One region of the Metabacillus indicus genome, then DNA from elsewhere that is predicted to be linked to it. Evidence: riboswitches for the same ligand, from Rfam matches in the RefSeq annotation. Region 1 holds a riboswitch; the other holds the start of a gene.
The links. A riboswitch is a leader RNA that binds a small molecule or an ion and turns the genes downstream of it on or off. The one in region 1 is predicted to bind cyclic di-AMP.
Positions count from the first base shown of each region.

Region 2: linked by a shared signal. The riboswitch ahead of ACK1LH_RS13825 (cation:dicarboxylate symporter family transporter) and the one ahead of ACK1LH_RS17975 (dicarboxylate/amino acid:cation symporter) in region 1 are both predicted to bind cyclic di-AMP.

Region 1 covers NZ_CP176757.1:3,497,939-3,507,541, forward strand. Annotated here, with positions in the region: gene ACK1LH_RS17950 (heavy metal translocating P-type ATPase) at 1-2,008, opposite strand, end outside; gene copZ (copper chaperone CopZ) at 2,237-2,443, opposite strand; gene ACK1LH_RS17960 (metal-sensitive transcriptional regulator) at 2,464-2,790, opposite strand; gene ACK1LH_RS17965 (response regulator transcription factor) at 2,854-3,531, opposite strand; gene ACK1LH_RS17970 (sensor histidine kinase) at 3,528-4,886, opposite strand; gene ACK1LH_RS17975 (dicarboxylate/amino acid:cation symporter) at 5,002-6,249, opposite strand; cyclic di-AMP (ydaO/yuaA leader) riboswitch at 6,411-6,554, opposite strand; gene ACK1LH_RS17980 (alpha/beta fold hydrolase) at 6,671-7,405, shown strand; gene ACK1LH_RS17985 (M3 family oligoendopeptidase) at 7,463-9,256, opposite strand; gene ACK1LH_RS17990 (twin-arginine translocase TatA/TatE family subunit) at 9,389-9,565, opposite strand.
Region 2 covers NZ_CP176757.1:2,686,062-2,699,872, forward strand. Annotated here, with positions in the region: gene ACK1LH_RS13780 (SDR family oxidoreductase) at 1-769, shown strand, start outside; gene ACK1LH_RS13785 (MFS transporter) at 826-2,064, opposite strand; gene ACK1LH_RS13790 (hypothetical protein) at 2,168-2,812, opposite strand; gene ACK1LH_RS13795 (DUF2185 domain-containing protein) at 3,082-3,711, opposite strand; gene ACK1LH_RS13800 (MFS transporter) at 4,161-5,528, opposite strand; gene ACK1LH_RS13805 (VOC family protein) at 5,671-6,099, opposite strand; gene ACK1LH_RS13810 (YqaE/Pmp3 family membrane protein) at 6,267-6,449, opposite strand; gene gndA (NADP-dependent phosphogluconate dehydrogenase) at 6,548-7,960, opposite strand; gene ACK1LH_RS13820 (DNA polymerase IV) at 8,065-9,306, opposite strand; cyclic di-AMP (ydaO/yuaA leader) riboswitch at 9,496-9,636, shown strand; gene ACK1LH_RS13825 (cation:dicarboxylate symporter family transporter) at 9,725-10,987, shown strand; gene ACK1LH_RS13830 (hypothetical protein) at 11,025-11,255, opposite strand; gene ACK1LH_RS13835 (hypothetical protein) at 11,879-12,055, opposite strand; gene msrA (peptide-methionine (S)-S-oxide reductase MsrA) at 12,164-12,691, opposite strand; gene ACK1LH_RS13845 (M20/M25/M40 family metallo-hydrolase) at 12,756-13,811, opposite strand, start outside.

The sequences.
Region 1 (9,603 bases):
CAATGCCCGCAGCTTTTGCGATTGCCTGCGCTGTCCGTTCGTTGTCGCCGGTCATCATGATGACGTCGAGTCCCATCTGCTTTAAGCGTTCAACCGCTGCTTTAGATGTCTCTTTAATCGTATCCGCTACAGCGATCAAGCCCGCCAGTTCTCCGTCAATTGCTGCAAGCATAGCCGTTTTCCCGTCAGCTTCCAGGCGTTCTTTTTCTGAAAGAGCTGCTTGCGCGTCAACTCCGTATTTATCCATAAGGCGTATGGTGCCAATCAGCACTTCATGGCCTGCTGCCTCAGCTTTAATACCAAAGCCAGGTACAGCTTCAAACTTGCTTGCTTCTGCGAGCTCGACGCCTTTCTCTCTTGCTCCGGCGACAATGGCCTGGGCGAGAGGATGCTCAGACTGATTTTCTGCTGCAGCGACCAGCTTCAGGACAGTCTCTTCATCACGGTCACCATAGAGAATCACATCCGTTAATTCCGGTTCCCCTTTTGTCACAGTACCGGTTTTATCTAAAACAACCGTATCCACAAGGTGTGCCGTCTCCAGGTGTTCTCCGCCTTTAAAAAGAATACCCGCTTCAGCAGCGCGCCCGGAACCTGCCATGATGGAGGTAGGCGTAGCAAGGCCCAGTGCACATGGACATGCGATGACAAGCACCGCAATCATTTTTTCAAGCGCTCCTGCAAAGTTTCCCTGGTCAACCCATAAGATCCAAATCAGGAACGTTAGAACGGCAATCCCGACAACGATCGGAACGAATATGCCTGAAATTTGATCAGCGAGACGCTGAATCGGCGCTTTTGACGTTTGTGCCTGCTCAACCACTTTAATGATTTGTGCAAGCGCTGAATCCTTGCCGACTTTCGTTGCTTTCACCTTAACGAAGCCATTTTTATTAATGGTTGCTCCATAGACTTGATCACCAGGTGATTTATCGGCAGGAATGCTTTCACCTGTCAGCATGGATTCATCAAATGCTGAGATCCCCTCTATAATTTCACCATCAACCGGCACTTTTTCTCCCGGTTTAATTAACACGGTGTCTCCTGCTGCAACTTCTTCAAGAGGCACCTCAAGTTCGGTGCCGTTCCTGATCACCCTTGCTGTTTTTGCCTGAAGTCCCATCAGTTTTTTTATGGCTTCTGACGATCTTCCTTTTGCTTTAACCTCAAACAGCTTTCCGAGCAGAATCAGGGTAATCAGCACAGCACTCGTTTCAAAATACAGCTCCGGCATATGACCGGCATGCCCGATGGACTCTATTGTCAAATAGAGACTGTAGAAATAGGCAGCTGATGTTCCAAGTGCAACAAGAACGTCCATGTTGGCACTCTTATTTTTAAGTGCTTTGTAGGCGCCAATGTAAAACTGGCCTCCAATTATAAATTGAACCGGAGTTGCGAGAATCAGCTGAAACCAGGGATTCATAAACAGTTCCGGCACATACATCCATGAGGTGAAGGAGAAATGACCGACCATTGACCAGAGCAGGGGAATTGAAAGGATGGCCGATAATATAAATTTTCTCTGCTGCTTCCCAATCTCTTTTTGCTTGCGGTCTGCTGTATCTTCATGGCCCTTCTCTGCTTTGACACTTGCTCCATACCCCAGTTTTTCAATCCGCTTGATCATATCCTGAGGTGTAATAACAGAAGGGCTGTATTCAACCGAACCTGTTTCAAGAGCTAAGTTAACGGTTGCTTTTGATACGCCTTCGAGCTTGTTCAGTCCTTTTTCAATTCTTGCCGAACAAGCTGCACACGTCATTCCGCTAATACTGAATTCAGCTTTTTCAAGACTGACTCCGTATCCCAGATCCTCTACCTTTTGATGAATGGCTGCGCTGTTCGTTTTTCCCTGATCGAATGTGACGGAAGCTTTCTCGAGAGCGAGGTTCACTGTTGCCTGCTCAACTCCCTCAATCTTATTCAGGCCTCTTTCAATTCTGTTTGAACAGGCTGCACACGTCATTCCGGTTATTTGAAAATTGGTTTCTTTGAGATTGCTCATTTAGAGTCCCTCCATATACCACATAGGGGTATATATTTCTAAAAAAGAAAACGTGCGGTTTAGCACGGTTTCTCTGGTTAAAATAAAGCGATTGCGCTTTTCTCATTGTCCAGCTCCATCGCCTAACTCCTCGGCCAGAACGGCTCCGCCAAAAAAAGCAAACCCGGCTTTTTCCGGCGGATCCTTTTCTGCCCTTCGGAGCTGACCAAGGCGATTCCGCTTTTCGTTTTATTCCACCTCATACCCCTGATCATCAATAGCTTCTTTGATGGCAGCCAGGTTCACTTTTTCCGGGTTGTACTCGACAGCTACTGTGCCTTCGTTAAGATTGACTTTTACTGATGTGACACCGTTTAGTTCACCCACGCCGCCTTCTACTGCTTTCACACAATGGTTGCATGACATTCCCTGTACATTCAATGTTGCGTTTTCCATATTGTATCTCCCCTTTTGTTTTATTTCATTAGACGTTTAACAGTTACAAGTACTTCATCGATGACTTCAAGATCACCATCCTGGATGCGTTCGACCAGACAGCTTTTCATGTGGCCTTCAAGAAGAATTTTGCTGACGGAATTCAGGGCAGATTGTACAGCAGCTATTTGAGTCAGAACATCATCACAATAGGTATCCTTATCAATCAGCCCTTTTACTCCCCGAATCTGGCCTTCTATTCTGTTCAGCCGTGTCACTAAATTCTTTTTAGTTGTTTCCGAATGATGGCTCTTTCGGTCTGTTCCTGGAACATGACAGCTTTCAGGTTCATTTGCGTGATCAACCATGTCATGCACCTCCTTGATTTAAATTTACCATACCCCCCTACCCTATGTAAAGGAAAAAACCGCCTATTTTTTTTCGTCTGTCCACTTGTAGCCTGCACCCCATACCGTTTGAAGGTGTTCTTCAACCGGAAAGCCTGTTTTTCTAAGTTTGTCCCGGATATGTCTCACGTGAGAATCGACCGTTCTGCCGTCTGTATCTGCCTCATATCCCCATACTGCCGTAATCAGGTGGTCCCGGTCAAACACCCTGTTCCGGTTTTGCAGAAAAAGACCGGCCAGTCGAAATTCTTTTGGGGTAAAAGGAATTGTTTTCTCTCGGTAAACAGCTTCCTGCTTATTTTCATCCCACTTTAATCCCCTGAATTCAATTGCAGGGTTGTTTCGCGTTCTTCTTAGAATGGCTTCAATTCTTGCAAGCAATTCGGATTCATCAAACGGTTTCGTCAGATAGTCATCCGCACCGGCCCTGAGTCCTTTTACAATATCCGCCTTATGATCCCGGGCGGTGACCATAATAATCGGAATATCTGAAAACAGCCTGATCTCCCTGCAGATCTCAAAACCGCTTTTATCCGGCATCATGATATCTAAAATCACCAGAGCAGGGTTTTCACTTGCGATCAAGTCTGCCGCTTCATTGCCGTCGGTGCTTTTCACGCAGGAATAGCCTGCAGGCACAAGATAAAGCTCCAGCAGATTAAGCATCAGCTGTTCATCATCTATCAAAAGTATTTTTTTCATGCTTTTGACTCCTTTTGAAACTCAATGATAATAGAAGTTCCTTTTCCAAGACTGCTCTCTGCACGGACTGTGCCTCCCGCAGCCTCCACAATTTCTTTTACGATGGCCAAACCAAGACCTGTCCCTCCGCTGTGGCGCGACCTCGACTTGTCTACTCTGTAGAGCCTGTCAAAGACATGCGGCAGGTCTTTCTCAGGTATCCCGATCCCCTCATCAGAAAAGGCAATCTTCACGGAATGATGCTCTTCCCGGACTTTGACTGTAATGGCTGAATTCTCCTCCGAATAGCGGATGGCGTTGTCTAAAATATTCAAAGTAACTTGCTCAAACCTTGCCAGGTCAATAAAAAGATAGACCTTATCTTCCGGAAAGTCCTCTACAACCTCCATTTTTTTGTCTGCCAGAACGGCCTGAACCTGTTCAACTGTTTTTCGGAGGAATGACCGTATCTCCGTTTTCTCTTTTTCAATGTGAAAGGACAGCTGATCCATTCTTGCCAGTTCGAACAGATCCTCCACTAATCTTGACAGGCTGGATGTTTGCTCGCTTAATATTGTCAAATAGTTCGATCGCTCAGCAGGAGGAAGCTCCGGTCTTTTTGCCACATCAGCATATCCCTTAATATACGTGAGGGGGGTACGCAATTCATGAGCAATGCTTGCCAAAAATTCGTTTCTTTCCTGTTTCAGGTGCTCAAGATCACTTGCCAGCTTTTGAATGGAGGCACCAAGCTCGCCAAGCTCATCGTTTCTGTGCATTTGCAGCTTAACCGTAAAATCCCCTGCACTTAACCGCTCCGTTGCCTCTTTCATCTTGAGCATGGGCTTTGTCACAATTCTTGATAAAAAGAAAACGGCTATAATCGTCAGCAGCACAGAAACAGTGCCGATAAAAAGGAAATGGTCGTTCAGCCTTGAGATCATGGATTGGATGGAATCTGTCCCTTTAAACATATAGACATATCCTTTTACCTTTTCCCCGTCGCGGACGGGGCTTGCCGTCCATATATAAGGACTGTTTTTCCAGTCTTCCCCCGATGCCGAAGGTTCCATTAATGCCTTTTCCATATCAGAATTGAGATCAGCAGATCCATAGAGAACGGTTTTATCCGCTGCTGTCAGCAAAACGTCCGTATCAGCCTCAGATTCCATGAGAACCACATGCTCCATTGTTGTTTCATCCCCGTGTTTCTCAAGGACATCACGATGGCTGTCCCCCCTGATTTGCAGGGCAGTCAGCTCTTCTTCTACACGTGTATTTACAAGATTTCTGTATAAAAAGAGAAAAAGACAGGTCTCTACTATTAAGATAATGATAAAAAACAATAATCCAATTTTAATGGCAAGCTTGTTCACGGTGAATCCCCTTATTATTCTTATTTCTTTTACCATACCAGAAAAATGTGCATAATTTGTGCAAGCGGGCTAAAAAAGCATACACAAAAAGCGGCCCCAAAGGCCGCTTTCTGTATTAAACCATTTTCTCATCAATTTCAGGAATCTTATATTCTCCATGTTTCTTTTCCGTTTCAGCAACAATAACAGCACATGCTGCATCTCCAGTGATGTTAACGGCTGTACGCGCCATATCAAGAAGACGGTCAATACCGATGATCAAGGCGATACCCGCTACTGGAAGACCGACAGAGTTCAGTACCATGGCAAGCAGGATTAGTCCTACTCCCGGCACACCGGCAGTACCGATTGATGCAAGAACAGCTGTCAGAACGACCGTAATCATTTGAGTGATTGTAAGGTCGATACCGTAAACCTGCGCAATAAAGATTGTCGCTACACCTTGCATGATTGCTGTTCCATCCATGTTGATTGTTGCGCCAAGCGGTTGAACGAAGCTTGAGATCGGCTCAGGAACTTTCAGGCGTTTTTGGGCTGTTTCCATAGATACAGGAAGTGTTGCATTACTGCTTGACGTACTGAAGGCAACTGCCATTGCCGGCGAGAAGTTTTTGAAAAATGCCACCGGACTTTGTTTTGCAAGGAAGAAGATGGCCGATCCATATGTGACAACGGCATGAATCACAAGGGCAAGAATAACGACTCCCATGTAGAGACCCATTGCCTTCAGAGCATCGAGTCCCTGGCTGCCGACTGCCGCTGCGATTAAACCAAATGTGCCGTATGGAGCGAATTTCATTACAAGATTGACAAGGTACATCATTAAGTCATTGCCCTGCTCAACAAATCTCAGCAAAGCACTTGCCTTTTTACCAAGGAATGTAATACCAAGACCTACAAAGATTGAGAAAACGATAATCTGAAGCATATTGCCGTCAGCAAAAGCCTTAACAGGGTTTGTTGGAATCATGTTCAGCAGTGTTTCCGCTACAGAAGGGGCTTCCTTCGCTTCGTACTCTGCAGAAGATGTATCAAATTCCCCGAAGTTCCCCGGCTGAATCGTAAGGGCAAGAACCAGTCCGATGACAATGGCGAGTGCGGTTGTTCCAAGAAAGAATGTTACAGTTTTAACACCGATTCTCCCAAGCTTCTTCGGATCACCGAGCCCGGCTACCCCAAGAGTAATAGAGAAGAAGACAATCGGCACAACAAGCATGTTAATTAAGTTCAAGAAGATTTTTCCAAGCGGCGTAAACAGGAATGTATCCAGCTGCTTAAATAAATCCGGGGCGGTAATATTGAGGATTAATCCTACAATTGCACCCAGAATGAGACCAATGATGATTTTCGTTGCTAGTTTCATAGACAACCTCCGTAAAATAGAATAATAAAAAGCTAGTTATTTATTCCCAGTTTAACGGGATGGAGAAACATGATTGTGAGAGTTTTTTAAAAAATACAAAAAAACCACAGGAGGAACCCATGGTTTGCATTCGTCAATTTGAATAATTATGACTTTTCACAGTTGAGTCTCTCCAGCGCAAGCGAGGTTAGCTGTCGGATTCGGACGAAGAGCTGTCCTACCTCAAAACTACAAGGATTCACCCCCAGTGCATGCGCACTTACTCGGGTCCCCCGCTCCTGTTAAGGATTAAGCGTATATTTATTAAGTTATACTACTATTCTAAATAATAGTTTGTCTTTTGGCAAACATCAAAATTTGCCTTTAGTTGGATTTAAGCATAAAATTTAGCAGAAATCGCGATAAATTAAGGAGTTTTCCCATGAAAAGATGGATCAAAAATTTTTTTCTGATAGCCGTGGCAGTACTTGTACTTGCGTTTGCAGGCTTTTTCATATGGTCACAGCAGACATATAAAGCAACTGAAGACCTTTACAACTCGACCAATATTCAAAAGGAAAACACAGCAGACGGCTATTTGCTTTTTGAACCGGTGAATCAGAAGACAAATACGGGCATTATTTTTTATCCCGGAGCAAAGGTCGAGCCTGAAGCTTACGCCTATCTTGCCGAGCAGCTTGCTCAGCGGGGATATACAGCGGCGATTGTCAAAATGCCTTTTAACCTGGCGATTGCCGGCATCAATAAAGCCGGGAATGTAATTAAAGACAATCCGGAAATCACAAAATGGTATCTGGGAGGGCACTCACTTGGGGGAGCTTCAGCATCGATCTATGCCTATGACCACCAGGATACAATAAAAGGACTGTTCCTTATGGCTGCCTATCCCACAGATTCCAGTGATTTTTCCGGGACTGATTTTCCGATTTTGACAATTTACGGAGAGAAAGACGGTTTGGCCACTCTTGATGATATCAGGGAGAAAAAACACCTGCTTTCAGAGGATACATTTTTCTATCAAATTAAAGGCGGAAATCATGCGCAGTTCGGCATTTACGGCAATCAAAAAGGCGATAATGAAGCGGACATCAACGTTTATATTCAGCAGGACCTTATTGTTAATACAATCGACAGATGGATCATCATGAATCAATAAGTTTTAAACAAAAAAACTGCACCCCTTCAAATAGCTTAAGGGTGCAGTATCTTATAATTATTTTACTGCCTCAAGAAACTCCTCTGCATCCTGAACTATAAGAGCCACTGCGTCTTTCCAGAAATCCTCTTTTGTCAGATCAGCGCCAAGATGCTTCATGGCAAGATCTTCAACCTGCATCGAGCCTGTATCTTTAAGCAAGGCAATGTATTTCTGCTCAAAAGCAGCTCCTTCCTCAAGCGCTTTTGCATAGATTCCAAGCGAGAACAAGTAACCGAATGTATACGGGAAGTTATAGAATGGAACGCCCGTAATATGAAAGTGGAGCTTTGATGCCCAGAAGTGCGGGTGATACTCGCCTAATGAATCACAATAGGCTTCTTTCTGAGCGTCTTCCATCAGCTCGCTGATTCTCTCGGCACTCACCATTCCTTTTTTACGCTCTTCATAGAACGCATTTTCGAAAATAAAGCGGCCATGTATGTTCATCAGAAGCGCCACACTGCGCTGAACTTTATCTTCAAGCAGAACAAGGCGCTCTTCTTCCGTTTTTGCTTTTTTCACTGAAGCATCCGCCACAATCATCTCGGCAAAAGTCGAAGCCGTTTCCGCCACATTCATCGCATAGCTGCGGTTCAGCGGATGAACGCCTGCCATTGCATGCTGGTGAAACGCATGACCAAGCTCATGGGCAAGAGTTGCAATGTTAGAAGGCGTCCCTGAGAACGTCATAAAAATGCGGGACTGATCGCTTTCCGGAAAGCTTGTGCAAAATCCGCCCGGCGCCTTTCCCTGTCTGTCTTCAGCTTCAATCCAGCGGTCTTCAAAGGCTTTTTTCGTAAAAGAGGTAAGCTCCTCCCCGAAGTTTGAGAACTGATCAAGAATAAACTCTGCTCCCTCCTGGTAGGAAACCTTCGACTCTTTGCCGCCGATCGGCGCATCAAGATCATACCAGCTGAGTTTTTCCACCCCAAGAAGCTCTGCTTTTCTTTTTAAATACTTCACTAGAGACTGCTTGTTTTCAGAAATAACCTTCCACATCACATCAAGCGTTTCCCGCTTCATCCGGTTGATTTCAAGCGGCTCGCTGAGCACATCGTTCCAGCCGCGCTTTTCGTAGACATTCAGCCTGAAGCCCGCAAGATGATTCAGCGTCTGTGCAAATAAATCCGCTTTGCTTCCCCATGCTTTTTCCCACTCTTCAAATACAGCCTTGCGGACTTCACGATCCCCGCTTGAGAATTTATTGGCTGCCTGGCCAACTGAAAGTTCTTTTATTTCTCCATCTTCTCTAAATGGAATTTTCACTGTTGAGACGAGCGTGTCATAAAATTGTCCCCACGCATGATATCCATCAACAGAAAGAGCATTAATCAGCGTTTCCTGCTCCATCGGCAGTTTATTCTTCGCTTTGTTTCTGCGTTCAGTAAGCACATAGCTAAGGTCAGCAAGACTTTCCGTCAAAATAAGCTCTTCCCAGACTCCATCCTCCACTTTTACAAGCTTTTGATCAAGGCTTGCGAGTGCATTCTGAAAGTGGGAGCTGAGCTGCGTTACTTTCCCTCTCAGAACAGCAGCGTGTTTGTCCTCTGTATCCTGAGCCTGCAGGCAGCCAACAAAAGCACCCGCCTGTCTAATTCTTTTAGCAATCCCCTGGAATGAGTCAAGGATTTCATTAAGGTAAACGTGATCCTCTTTTGAGCTTGGCACAACCAGCTGATCTGCCTCTGCCTGAAATAATGGAACGTCCTTTTCAAGCTCTTCTAAGTGACGCTTAAAACTTTCAGACTTGCTGCCTCCTTCAAAAAATACATCCAAATTCCATGTTTCTGCATATGTAGCGGCTTTCATAAGTTTACCCCCCATTAAGTATTTCGCTGCACTAAATAAACTGACAGGTCTATTATATAACATCGGCTTGAATTTTTGTATAATTCTTACTCTTTTCAAATACAAAAAAAACAGCCTGCAGGCTGTTTTTAGTTACTTCACCGATTTATCTGATTTTACCTCATCGTCATCCATTAAACCTTTTGTTGCATTTTTGAATTCTCTCAGTGTTTTGCCTGCAGCTTTGCCCAGCTCCGGAAGTTTTTTCGGTCCGAAAAGCAGGAGTGCCACAAACACAATCAACATGATTTCGCCGAATCCCAAGTTCATCATGTAACCTTCTTCCATGTCATATTTTCATAAAAATA
Region 2 (13,811 bases), 810 kb from region 1:
CAGCGGATTTAAAGATGCTCAAAAGGAATTGATTGAACCGGCTCTGGAAGGCACCAAAAACGTTCTGGAGTCTGTCAGACGCTCACCTGAAGTGAAACGGGTTGTCCTTACGAGCAGTGCAGTGGCCATTTTTGGGGATAATGCGGATATGGAGGGCAAGTCCTCTTTTAATGAACAGGATTGGAACACAACAAGCAGTGTTTCGCATCAGCCATACAGCTACTCAAAAACACTCGCTGAAAAGGCGGCCTGGGAAATGGCGGACAAGCAGCACTTTAATTTAGTCACCATTAACCCAACCTTTATTCTTGGTCCGTCTCTTTCAAAACGTTCAGATTCAACGAGCATCAGTACGATTCTCGATCTTCTGAAGGGCGGTTTTAAAAGCGGTGTGCCAAACTTAATCAACGGAACCGTTGATGTGCGTGATGTTGCAAAAGCCCATGTGCTTGCAGCCTTCACTGAATCTGCAAAGGGCAGATACTTGATTTCAAACGAGGAAGCTTCCCTGCTCGATATGGCACGAATATTTGAAGAAAACCGTCCAAATCACTATCCTCTTCCAAAACGCGAAGTGCCTAAACCGCTCATCTGGCTGATTGCACCGAAAGTCGGTCTTACACGGAAGTATGTCAGCAAAAACGTTGGAGTAAATGCCCGCTTTGATAACAGAAAAAGCATTGATGAACTTGGCATGACTTACAGAAGTCTAAAAACGACGCTGATTGATCAGAACGAGCAGCTTGAGGCTGACGGCCTGCTGGCATAATTAAACCAAAAAAGATGATTTCATAACGAAATCATCTTTTTGTTTTATCTTTTCCCTTAATCGACGGAAGAATAAATGGACTTATCAGGCTCTATAAATCTTACATACTTCCTCACAGTAAAAGAATAAATCCCTGTACCAATCAATATAACGGAAGACAGCACAAAGAGGATGGTAATGCCGTAAGCTTCAGCTAACATGCCGTACAGCAGACTGGATATGCCAAATACACCAGTCAAGATAGCGTCCCTGGCCGCAAACACTTTCGGCAGAAGCTTTTTTTCTGTGTGATTTTGTATAAGCGTGATTTGACCGATCAACTTGATTTCACTCCCTATTCCCACTAGGAATGAAATCAGAAGCGCTGAGGTCCCCGTGGTTGTGAAACCGAACAATAGGGTTAAGATCCCACCGGCTGTCGAACCTGCAATGATTGCATAGCGGATTGACTTTTTTAGAATGGTCTCAAATTTTAAACATAAAAGCCCGCCCAAAATCAGCCCGGCAAAGTATGCAGAGTTCAAATAGCCCCACCAGGCTTCACTTTTGTTCAGCACTTCTTCCACATAAACCAGCAGAACAGCAGCAATCCATACGACTTGTGCAATCGAATCAAAGAAATCAACAACAGAAATGACTCGCAGGGACGGGATTTTCCATATCGCCTTCCAGCCCTCCTGCATGGAGCTCCATTTTGTCTTCCCTTCCATTTGGTTAGTGCTTTCGATGATAGGCTGCATCTGTATGAGTGACATCATAATGGTTGAACCGGCAAAAAGCAGTACAGAGAAATATAGTACTTCTTTTCCTCCGGCAACAGAAACTGCGATACTTCCAAGCGGCCAGCTCCCGAGCTGAACAAGCTGATCAACAACCGCCATAAATCCATTAGCGCGGACGATCCGATTCTCTGGAACTAAATGCGGAACGAGCGAATTTCTGATCGGCACAGCCCAGCCATCAAAAAAAGCTATGACTGAAATCAAAGGGAAAACCATAAGGATTCTTGCCACCGGAAAAAGAGTCAAACAAACAGCAAGCATGAGTAAAAATAACGTCTTAATCAGTTGCGAGTATACAAGAATGGTTTTATAAGAGAATCGGTCAACCATGAACGGAGCTGTCATACCGCCTGCGAACCTTGACAGCGTGACAGCAAATGGAACAGCTGCTGTCATTGCGATTGAGCCTGAGATGGAATACATGTAACTTAACAGTGCTACTATATAGAATACATCTGCAGCATTTGCAAAAGTTTGGCCAATCCACAAAAAATGAAACGAATGGTTTTTCACCTGTCAATCACCTTCACTTGTCTTAAATTAAGTTTAAGTTGTAAGTGAAAGTGTGATTACAATGGAACTCATCCTTTCTGAATGAATGAACCCTTCTATGTCTTTATCCCAGGAAGTAATTGACCATCGGAGACTTCGCATTTATTTCTGCGGGCAGGTCTCCAGCAATTTGTCTGCGGTCAATCTCCAGGAAATAAGCGGCTTTACTAAGTGTGTCATAAAAAAGAGGAACTGCTTCCATCTCTCTGAATACATACACCTGTATATGCTGACAGCCCGATTTATAAGCCTCAGTCAGACGGTGGTTTCCGTTTATGCAATAAGGCTTGCCGTTTGTAAGCAAGCTGTTTTGAAGGATCATGACAGGATTTTTGTGATTGGGCTTTATTCTTGCAGGGTCAGTGTTTACATTCCCTTGATCAACGGCGTGAATGATACGGGATGGCTCAAAAATCTCTGCTTTAAGTCCATTTTTATTTATATACGCTGTAGCTCCATCTATGTCTAAAGCGTACTCAAATACGCCAGCTTCATATTCCGCATACAGGGAAAACGTTTCTTGGCCAATTGGGTGGACAACAGGGTATTCTTCTTTAGCCAGGATGCGGGTAAACACATCCTGCCATTTCTCTGCGATGTCAGCACCGTGCTGCGAGGCGATCTTCATTTCTTCCATGCACAGATGAAAATGACGGGCTGGCTGGAATATCCTTGATTGTATTTCGTGCAACTGAATTTTTGATTCCACATGTATCTCCACGCGATCATTGTGATTTTTCACTTTATATTATCACATATTGACCACTTTAAATGCAGATAATTTTGAAATCTCCAGCGACCCTATTGTAAATAGCATTGCGAATAAGGGCCGCCTTAGATAAAAGTGGAAGCACTTCTGCGAATGACGCCACAAATGAGGATTCACCTATGGTAAAAGTGGTGGCTCTACTACTGTTACAACAAAATTAAGGATGCATGACAGTTTTACATATATAAGAGGAAGTCACTTCTTTTCAACTAACCGTTTAAATAACTTTCCCAATCGTAATCATCAATCTTATAAAATACTCCATTATCATTTCTTTCATATGCACATAAAGGTGGCTCATGGATAAATTCTAATATGGAATCATCAAAATTCAAGATTACTCCAATAGATACAATTTGAAAGTTTTCGGAATCACTTAAATAGTCATCATCTTCGTAGCCGCTGAATATAGACCATCCAAAATCTTCTTCACCGTTTGGATGATCTCTCAGCAAAAAGTTGAATTCTTCTCTTTCAAGTACATCTTCGCTGACTGTAACTAAGCTGTCAAAATAAAAATCCCATTTAGATGAATTTGGGTCTTGGTATTCTGTATCGCAGATATTTTCAACGCCGAATGATACCACATCACCTATTTCCAAAGGCAAACGATGAGGTTCATTATCCAGTTTGCCTTTAAATTTTTTTCCGTTTATGCTGGTGATTTGAACCCACATTCTCTCTCCTCTATATCCATCATCCTCAGCCTTTTCAGTTACAAAGATTAACTTTACATAGTCATCAACAACTAGTTTGTCCAGCACTTCTGAACTTGGGACATAAAATGTATAAGGTGATTCTTTGTTTAAGTCATAGACATTATCTAAGTACCAGTTCATTCTATTTCTCCCCTTGACCAAAAAAATGAATTCTTTACTATAACCTTATTTGTAATTCATAGACGTTGAGCTGAAGGTACAATTTTTTGTAAAGCATATTTATCTATAGCAAGTTCTTCTCAATTTTAGCAGATTACAAAGAGTCTTGTGTATTGCAAAAAATTGACGTCTCTCTGCCATAAAGCAGATCCATGTTAATTAGGTAAAAAATCTCTCGGAAATTACATGGTATAGGGGTAAGAGAACTTATTTATGTTGATAAAACGGCGGAACGATAAAACATTTGTGCAGAGGTTATCCTGTAGAAGACACTTGTTTCTTATGCCATTTGACAACCAGCCGCTGATTATACCGCACGAAAGAAAGAGCATGAATGAAAAAAGGGTGAATTTGAGTAGTTTAAACTCAAATTCACCCTAATTTATTTCCGTCCCAGTCTCTTTACCTATTCAGCTTTGAAGCAATCTTGCATTTCTTCGAACATACGATAAGAAAATCATGCCGGAAGCTCCAATAAGCAACGTCATTCCCCAGAAGATGTTAGTGTAAACAGCTGCGCCAGAAACACCATGCTGCCATTCAATCAAGAGACCTGACAGTGCGACACCAAATGCTCCGCCGAAAAATTGAATCAGCTGCATTAGGCCCATGCCTGAACCGATTTCATCCTCCGGCAGGATGCGGGATGCTTCGTTTGCAATGCTTGAGGTCAGGCTTGAAAAACCTGTGCTCATAAACATGTAGGCAACCAAAATCGCATATGGATTTTCTCCTGAAAACAAAGCCAGAATCAGCAGTGAAATCATGAGCATCACATGGCCAAAGGAAATTAACGGTATATTTCCGAATTTGTCGATCAGCCGCCCAATGAACTGTGCGGCAACCGCTGAAAGGATAGCACCAGGAAAGATAATCAGACCAATGGCAGCCGGATCTTTTTCAAACAGCTCTGTCAGGATGATCGGCATCATAAAGAGCGCTGAAAAATGAAGAATAAATCCTGAAAATGCTGATAAAGCAAGCTTCACATACTGTCTGTTTTTAAACAGCGAAGGCTGCACAAACGGCAGGCTGACTTTGTGTATATGCCTCCATAAGAGATACAGGATGGCCAGCGAGCCAATGAGAAGAGGCACTGACATGGTGGATAAAAAGAGCAGCAGCCCCGTAACTCCGAGTCCTGTCAGCAATCCTCCGGTTGAATCGAAGTGTACCTTATGGACTTCCTCTTTAGGAAGCAGTTTTTTAAACAGGGGAAGAAGCAGGACAACAAATGCGGTGATGACAAATAAGTAATTCCATCCGAGATAGGTTGTAATGGCTCCTCCAATAACGGGTCCAAGTCCAAAACCGAGCGATGCGGCAGACGAAATCAGCGACATTGCCTTTCCTCTTCTGGAAATGGGAATATATTTACCCGCCAAAACCATGGCAAGACCAGGCACAGCCCCTGCTCCCGCTGCCTGAAGAACTCTCGCGAATAAAAGCAGATAAAAGTTATGAGAAATAAAACCGATAATGGATGCTGCACCAAGCATGGCAAGCCCGACTGCAAGCAGCCTTGAGATCGGAATAAAATCTGATAAACGGCTGTAAGTGAGAGTCGAGATGGCAAAAGCGATTGAGTATCCTGACACAATCCAGGATGCAGTGCCGGATGAAAGGCTCAAATCGCGAAGCACGCTCGGCAAAGCGACATTAAACATCGTCGTGTTCATCACAACGAGCCATACGGTTAAACTCCACAGCCATACAATTCTGTTTTCGTACTTTAAGCCAGGAACTGCTGGCGGTCTTTCTTCTATTATCGTTGACATTCTATCCCGCCCTCAGCTTTTATTTCGTATACCTAAAGAAATATATACTCTTACAGCCTGTATAGTCAACCGATTTGCTTCAATCGGTTCTGTAAAAAGATGAAAACCCTTCTTAACCAAGAAGGGCTCTCTTTTAGTCATATTATTCGTTTTCTTTAACAGCAGATACTTGCCATTCAACACCATATTTGTCTTTAACCTGACCGTATGCAGGACTCCAGAATGTTTCCTGAAGAGGCATTGTGACATTTCCGCCTGCTGAAAGTTTTTCAAATACATCTTTCGCTGCGTCTGCTGAATCAATATGAATCGCAATGGAAAGCTGCGAACCGAGAGTATAAGGCATTCCGGGAAACGTATCTGACAGCATCATGAGGGTATCGCCCGCTTTGAACTGTGCATTCATCACACGGTCCTTTGCATCAGCGGGAATAGGATGATTCGGATCCTCCGGCATTTCCCCGAATGTTTGAATCGAAACAAGTTCAGCATTTAATGCATCCACATAAAACTTCACTGCCTCTTGACCATTTCCATTTGTCACAATGTAAGGATTTACTGATGTGATCATGTTACACCTCATCGTCATAAATTTAATAAGAACATTTGTTCTGTATTATCATACCATGTACAGCTGCCTTTTGCTACACCCTTTTTAAAAGATGCAATAAATAAAGCCCGTCCCTCTATTTCTCTAGAGGCGGGCTAATTTCCTTCAGAGTCAGCATCTTTTTTAAGTTACCTCACTCCGTACTTCTTCATACGCTTCTCATCTTTTGCATCCTTCACCACAAGCACGGCGTGTATGGCTCCCGGAAGATAAAAAATGAGCGTCAAAATCAGGTTAAGCAGCGCCTGAAACGGTCTGCCGACAAACAGTACGGCAACAGGCGGCAGTAAAATCGCCAATAAATAAAGCATCACATCACCCCGTTCTTTTCTTATCCGTAACATTTTACCCCGATTCAGCGGTTTAGAAACAGCAAAAAACACGGAGCACAAGGCCCCGTGTTCTGTTTTTACTTAGACATCCATTCTGTATGGAAAATGCCTTCTTTATCTGTACGCTGATAAGTGTGCGCTCCGAAATAGTCGCGCTGCGCTTGAATCAGGTTTGCTGGCAATGTAGCCGTGCGGTAGCTGTCATAATAAGAAAGGGCAGCTGAGAAGCTTGGTACCGGAACACCCTGCTCAATAGCAACTGTCAGCACTTTGCGAAGAGCTCCCTGGTAGCTTTCTGCAATCTCCTTGAAGTAAGGATCAAGCAGAAGATTTGCAAGCTCGCCGTCACGGTCATACGCATCTTTGATTTTTTGAAGGAATGCTGCACGGATGATGCATCCTCCTCTGAAAATCATCGCGATGTCGCCATACTGAAGATCCCAGTTGTATTCCTCAGAAGCTGCTCTCATTTGGGCAAAACCTTGGGCATAAGAACAGATCTTGCTCATGTAAAGCGCTTTGCGGACAACTTCAATCAGTTCTTTTTTGTCTCCTTCATATGGTGTCACAGAAGGACCTGAGAGAATGCCGCTCGCTTTTACACGCTCATCTTTCATGGCAGAGATGAAGCGGGCAAATACGGATTCCGTAATAATCGGAAGCGGAACACCTAAATCAAGGGCACTTTTGCTTGTCCATTTTCCAGTTCCTTTTTGTCCTGCTGTATCCAGAATCATATCGACAAGCGGCTTGCCTGTTTCATCATCTGTTTTTGTGAAAATGTCAGCCGTGATTTCAATCAGATAGCTGTCAAGCTCGCCTTTATTCCACTCGGCAAATACTTCGTGGAGTTCCTGTGCAGATAAACCAAGAACATTTTTAAGGATGAAATAAGCTTCTGAAATCAGCTGCATATCGCCGTACTCAATGCCGTTGTGCACCATTTTCACATAGTGGCCGGCACCGTCCGGACCGATGTAAGTTGTACATGGATCTCCGTCCACTTTTGCAGAAATCGCTTCGAAAATCGGCTTTACAAGTTCAAATGCTTCCTTTTGTCCTCCAGGCATGATGGAAGGTCCTTTAAGGGCTCCTTCTTCTCCGCCTGAAACGCCGGTGCCGATAAAGTGAATGCCGCTTTCAGCAAGCTCTTTGTTTCTGCGCTGTGTATCTGTGTAAAGTGTATTTCCTCCGTCGATCAGAATATCGCCTTTATCAAGATGAGGAAGAAGCTGCTCAATCGTTGCATCTGTTGCAAAACCGGCTTTTACCATAAGAAGAATTTTGCGCGGTGTTTCAAGAGACTGAACAAACTCTTCAATGCTGTATGTACCTGTAAGGTTCTTGCCGCTGTGTTCTTTCAGCATTTCTTCTGTTTTATCTGAAGAGCGGTTATAAACGGCCACCGAATAGCCGCGGCTTTCTATATTAAGAGCGAGGTTTTTGCCCATGACGGCCAAACCGATAACGCCAATTTGCTGTTTAGACATGTTTATACTCCCTTTCTGTCCCAAATATCGTTGTTCGCATGAATATGCATTCCTTCTGTAAAATAACACAGTGCCCTTGCTTTTATCAAGAAAAGCGCCTTGTCTCATTCCCTTAAAAAATCTTTATTGAAACTTGTCCCGCTTGTTTTATCATCTTCCAGGCGGACCGCTTTCATCCCGCGTTTTATGACACTTTCGCCAAATTTTTTCTGGATGTCTTCAATCGTCTTATAAAGCGGCTCTTTTTTTGCATCCTCCTGAAAAGAAAACAGATCCAGCTGTTTATAGGCATCTCCTTTTGGGACAAGGTCCTGGCACGTCACCCCGAGCAACCGTACCGGCTCTCCTGTCCAGTGCCTGTCAAAAATCTCTTTGGCGTGAGTGTACAGCTCTTCTTTTTCACCAAGCGGGTTATTGACTGTCCGACTGCGGGTAAATGTGCTCCGGTCTGAGTAGCGGATCGTAATAAAGATTTTTGTTCCGAGCACCTCTTTCCGCTTCATCCGCATGCTGACTGACTGGGAAAGGCGGTTCAGGGTATCATACAGGACGCGCACATCGCTTGAATCTTTGGAGAGAGTGGTTGAATTCCCTATGCTCTTAAAATCATTGATGCTGTCCGGGTTAACTTCTCTGCTGTCTATGCCGTTTGCCCGTTTTTTCAGCCGTTCACCGTTTATGCCCAGGAGCTGTTTCAATGAAATCGGATCGGCTTCAGCCAAATCTTTGATTGTTTTGACGCCGATGGTGAGAAGTTTTTCTGCCGTTTTTTCCCCCACTCCGTGCATCTCGCCTGCTGGAAGCGGCCACAGTGTCTCGTGAAGCTCCCTCTTTCTGAGGACGGTGATGCCGAGGGGCTTTTTCATATTGGAAGCCATCTTGGCCAGGAATTTATTCGGTGCAATGCCGATACTTGAAGGCAAAAGCAGTTCTTCGAGCAATCGCTGCTGAATCGTTTTTGCCACTTGAAGCGGATTGCCTTCCTTCAAATATTCCGTCAAATCCAAATACCCTTCATCTATAGAGACAGGCTCAACCAGATCCGTAAATTCTCTTAAAAGGTCAAACATCGCTCTGGATGCCTTCCGGTACCGGTCAAAATTCGGTTTCCTGACAATCAGTTCAGGGCAATGGCGCTTCGCCTGCCACAACGGCATGGTTGTTTTCACGCCTCTGGCCCTTGCCTCATAGCTGCACGTCACAACAATACCCTTCCGCTCTTCCACATTTCCGGCTATGGCGAGCGGCTTTCCCCTCAGTTCAGGCTCAAACGCCATCTCAACAGATGCGTAAAAACTGTTCATATCCACATGGAGAATGACCCTTGGACCGCTCTGCTGTTTCATGCCGTTCAACTTCTTTCCAAACTGTTATAGTGCCTCAATTTTATCACAGTCAGCAGATGAACCGCTAATGATGGGGGCGGAATTAGAAAAGCGCAAAAATTTGATCCTTTCTTACTTTTTATAAAACAATTGACAGATTCCCCTTATCACAAGTAAATTATATCTTGTGTGTTTTTACGGTCCGTTAAATTTCATAACAAGCTTAATCTATTCAGAGCGGGGGAATCATGCATTTGGTAAGGCTCTTACCTTGGGGTGAATCCGTAAATGGAAGGGAACTCTCAATCCCGAATCCGACAGTTAACCTCGTCTGCTTTATTGGGAGAAAGACTTTAATTGTGTATTAAAGACCTTTCTTACTTTAGATTGGTCTTTTTTTGTATTTTCAGAATTCTTACATCTCAGAGGAGGTTCTTCTATGAAAAAAATTCGTTTGGGACTGGCTTCCCAAATTTTTATTGGTTTGACTTTAGGTATTTTAGTAGGTGTTGTCTGGTTTAATGACCCCCGAGTTGCCGCAGTTTTGCAGCCGCTTGGAGATTTGTTTTTGCGTTTGATCAAAATGATTGTCATTCCGATTGTTATCTCTAGCCTGATCGTTGGAGTTGCAGGTGCTGGGAATGGAAAAAACGTTGGAAGACTCGGCGGAAAAACCATTCTTTATTTTGAAATCATTACAACTGTTGCGATTGTCCTCGGCGTATTGCTTGCAAACGTCTTTCAGCCGGGGCAAGGAGTTGACCTTGAATCTGCCCAAAAAACAGATATCCAGCAGTATGTCGATACATCTGAAGAACAAAGTGAAAAATCGGTTGCCGAAACGTTCCTTCATATCGTGCCGACGAACTTCTTTAAATCTGTCGTAGAAGGCGATATGCTTGCCATCATCTTTTTCTCCGTCCTCTTCGGACTTGGCGTAGCAGCCATCGGAGAACGGGGAAAGCCGGTCCTTCAGTTCTTTGACGGTGTTTCACACGCGATGTTCCACGTCGTCAACCTTGTGATGAAAGTGGCTCCTCTCGGCGTGTTCGCCCTGATTGGAGTAACCGTTTCGAAATTCGGAATTGACTCACTGCTTTCACTTGGAAAATTGGTTCTATTAGTATATGCTGCCCTGATTTTCTTCCTGATTGTAGTACTAGGGGCAGTTGCCAAATGGGCAGGCGTCAATATCTTTTCCCTGCTTCGCTACATTAAGGACGAGCTGCTGCTTGCGTTCAGTACATCAAGTTCTGAAACTGTCCTGCCCCGAATCATGGAAAAGCTTGAAAAGATGGGATGCCCTAAAGGAATTGTGTCCTTCGTCGTTCCTATTGGATACACTTTTAACCTTGACGGATCAGTCCTCTATCAGGCCATCGCTGCCTTGTTCCTTGCACAGGTTTACGGCATCGAACTGACAATCGTTCAGCAATTGACTCTGATTTTAGTCTTGATGGTTACGTCTAAAGGAATGGCTGCCGTTCCTGGAACATCCTTCGTCGTTCTGCTTGCCACTCTCGGAACAATCGGCATTCCGGCAGAAGGACTTGCCTTCATTGCAGGGGTGGACCGCATCATGGATATGGCCCGCACAGTTGTCAACCTTGTCGGCAATACCCTTGCTGCCATCGTGATGTCGAAATCCGAAGGCCAGTATAACCGGATTAAAGCGAATGAAGTCATGAAAGCAAGTGCATAAATAAGTTGAGCCCCCGGAAAATGTCCCGGGGGTTTTGTTAATTCTTATTGTACTTCTTGAATACATATGTAAGCACTCCTCCAACAATCCCGATCATGGCAGCAACCGGTGCAGAAAACACAAATCCGAATGCTATTGCAAATCCGACTCCGGCACCTACGGACGGGTCCTCGTTAGGATAAAGTTCTGCAAAGAGTGCCAGCCCCAGACAGATTAGAATAAATGATCCAATCTCTGTAATCAAAAACCCCTGAAAAAAATGTTTCATCTTATGCTCCTCATGATTTTATTGAAGTTCTCTCTCGTGAGAACATGGATTGTGTATTTGCTTACCCTCCACCCATCGATTTTCGGTATCAGAGGGTACGATTCACCACTTTGCTTACCCTCTCACATCGTTTCTCAGTTTGCGGGGGTACGATTCACTGCTTTGCTTACCCTCCCACATCGTTTCTCGGTTTCCGAGGGTACGATTCACCACTTTGCTTACCCTCCCACATCGTTTCTCAGTTTCCGAGGGTACGATTCACCACTTTGCTTACCCTCCACCCATCGTTTCTCAGTTTCCGAGGGTACGATTCACCACTTTGCTTACCCTCCCACATCGTTTCTCAGTTTCCGAGGGTACGATTCACCACTTTGCTTACCCTCGCAGTTCGTTTTTCGGTATCCGAGGGTACGATTCGTACATTTGCTTACCCTCCCACATCGTTTCTCAGTTTCCGAGGGTACGATTCACCACTTTGCTTACCCTCTCACATCGTTTCTCAGTTTCCGAGGGTACGATTCACTCTTTAAATGACTCTCTAATGCTGCTAGCCTCAAGCTTCCTTCCACGAATTCAAAAACACATCATCCCTTACAAGAATGATGTGCTCCGCTTGACCCTGATTACTTGCACTCTACTTTATCAAATCCAAACCGCTCCAGAAATTCATTGTAAGCTTCCATTCTGCCGAGGATTTTTCCTCTTTCCAGCTCTTCCATGTTCTCCTGGAGGAGTTTGCAGTTTTCTTCGGCTCTTGTTTTCACATATGATGCAATGGCACTTTCATTAAATGTATTCATTGTAATCACTCTCCTTATTATGGAAAATACCCATTGCAGGTTTAATACAAACACAGAGCCGAACATCGAAAAAGCCCTCCGTCCAAATGAACAGAGGGCTTGCTTGCTTTATTTCTTCCAGTTGTTCCGGATAAATTCTTCTCTTCCGGACTCTTCGCGCTCCTGCTTGTACTTTTCAGGGTTTTTCGCGTAGAATTTCTGATGGTATTCTTCTGCCGGATAAAATGGAGCGGCAGGAAGGATTTCAGTCACAACAGGTTTTTGAAAGCGTCCGCTTGCTTCAATTTCCTGCTTTGTTTTCTCAGCCTTCAGCTTTTGCTCTTCTGTGTGATAGAAAATGGCTGTGCGGTACTGGCTGCCGCGGTCAAAGAACTGGCCGCCGTCATCTGTCGGATCAATCTGCGGCCAATAGAGCTCAAGCAGGGTGTCATAGGAAAAAACATCCGGATCAAAGGTAATTTCGACCGCTTCCCTGTGTCCTGTATCACCTGTTTTGATTTGTTCATATGACGGATTATCAAGGTTTCCTCCCGTATAGCCCGAAACGACTTCAATAATGCCCGGCTGTTCGTCGAACGGCTTCACCATGCACCAAAAACAGCCGCCTGCAAATGTTGCCTTTTCTCTTCTTCCCATGATATGCACCTCTTTCTATGATGTAAAACAGCAGACACAATCCATGTGCCTGCCATCTTTTCACTTATTCGCTTTTAGCTACTTCTTTGATTATTGATACCACAAGTTCAGCTGTTTTGACAAGTTCTTCGATTGGCATCTTTTCATTTGTCGTGTGGATGTCTTCGTATCCGACAGCAAGGTTGACAGTCGGAATATCAAAGCCGGCAATCACGTTGGCGTCACTTCCGCCGCCGCTTGTCTGAAGCTCGCTTGTACGGCCGATGTTTGCTGCCGCGCGCTTTGCCACTTCTACAACGTGATCTCCTTCGCCAAACTTAAAGCCAGGATACATCACTTCGATTTCAACTTCTGCACGGCCTCCCATTTCAGCCGCCGCACTTTCGAACGCTTCTTTCATTTTAGCAGTTTGGGCTTCCATTTTTTCAGGAACGAGTGATCTCGCTTCAGCCAGGATATTCACTTGGTCGCACACAATGTTTGTTTGTGTGCCTCCTTCAAATCGGCCGATGTTTGCTGTTGTTTCATGGTCGATTCTTCCAAGCGGCATTTTCGCAATGGCTTTTGAAGCAATCGTAATCGCAGAAATGCCCTTTTCCGGTGCAACGCCTGCGTGGGCCGTTTTGCCGAAAATAGAAGCTCTCACTTTTGCCTGTGTCGGAGCAGCCACAATAATGGTTCCTACTTTTCCATCACTGTCGAGAGCATAACCGAATTTAGCCGTCACTTTAGAACCGTCCAACGCTTTTGCGCCTACAAGGCCGGACTCTTCTCCAACTGTGATGATAAATTCAATTTTCCCGTGAGCGATGTTGTTTTCTTTCAGCACACGAACTGCCTCAAGCATGGCTGATAATCCCGTTTTGTCATCTGCCCCAAGAATCGTTGTGCCGTCTGTTACAATGTATCCGTCTTTAATAGAAGGTTTAATTCCTTTTCCCGGAACGACTGTGTCCATATGGGATGTAAAATAAATCGGATCAATGCCGTCCTTTACAGCATCCAGCGTGCAGATCAGGTTGCCTGCTCCGTGTCCAGTAATACTTGTTGTATCATCTTCTTCAACGCGGACGCCAAGTGCTTCAAACTTTTCAGTCAGGACTTTGGCGATTTCTGTTTC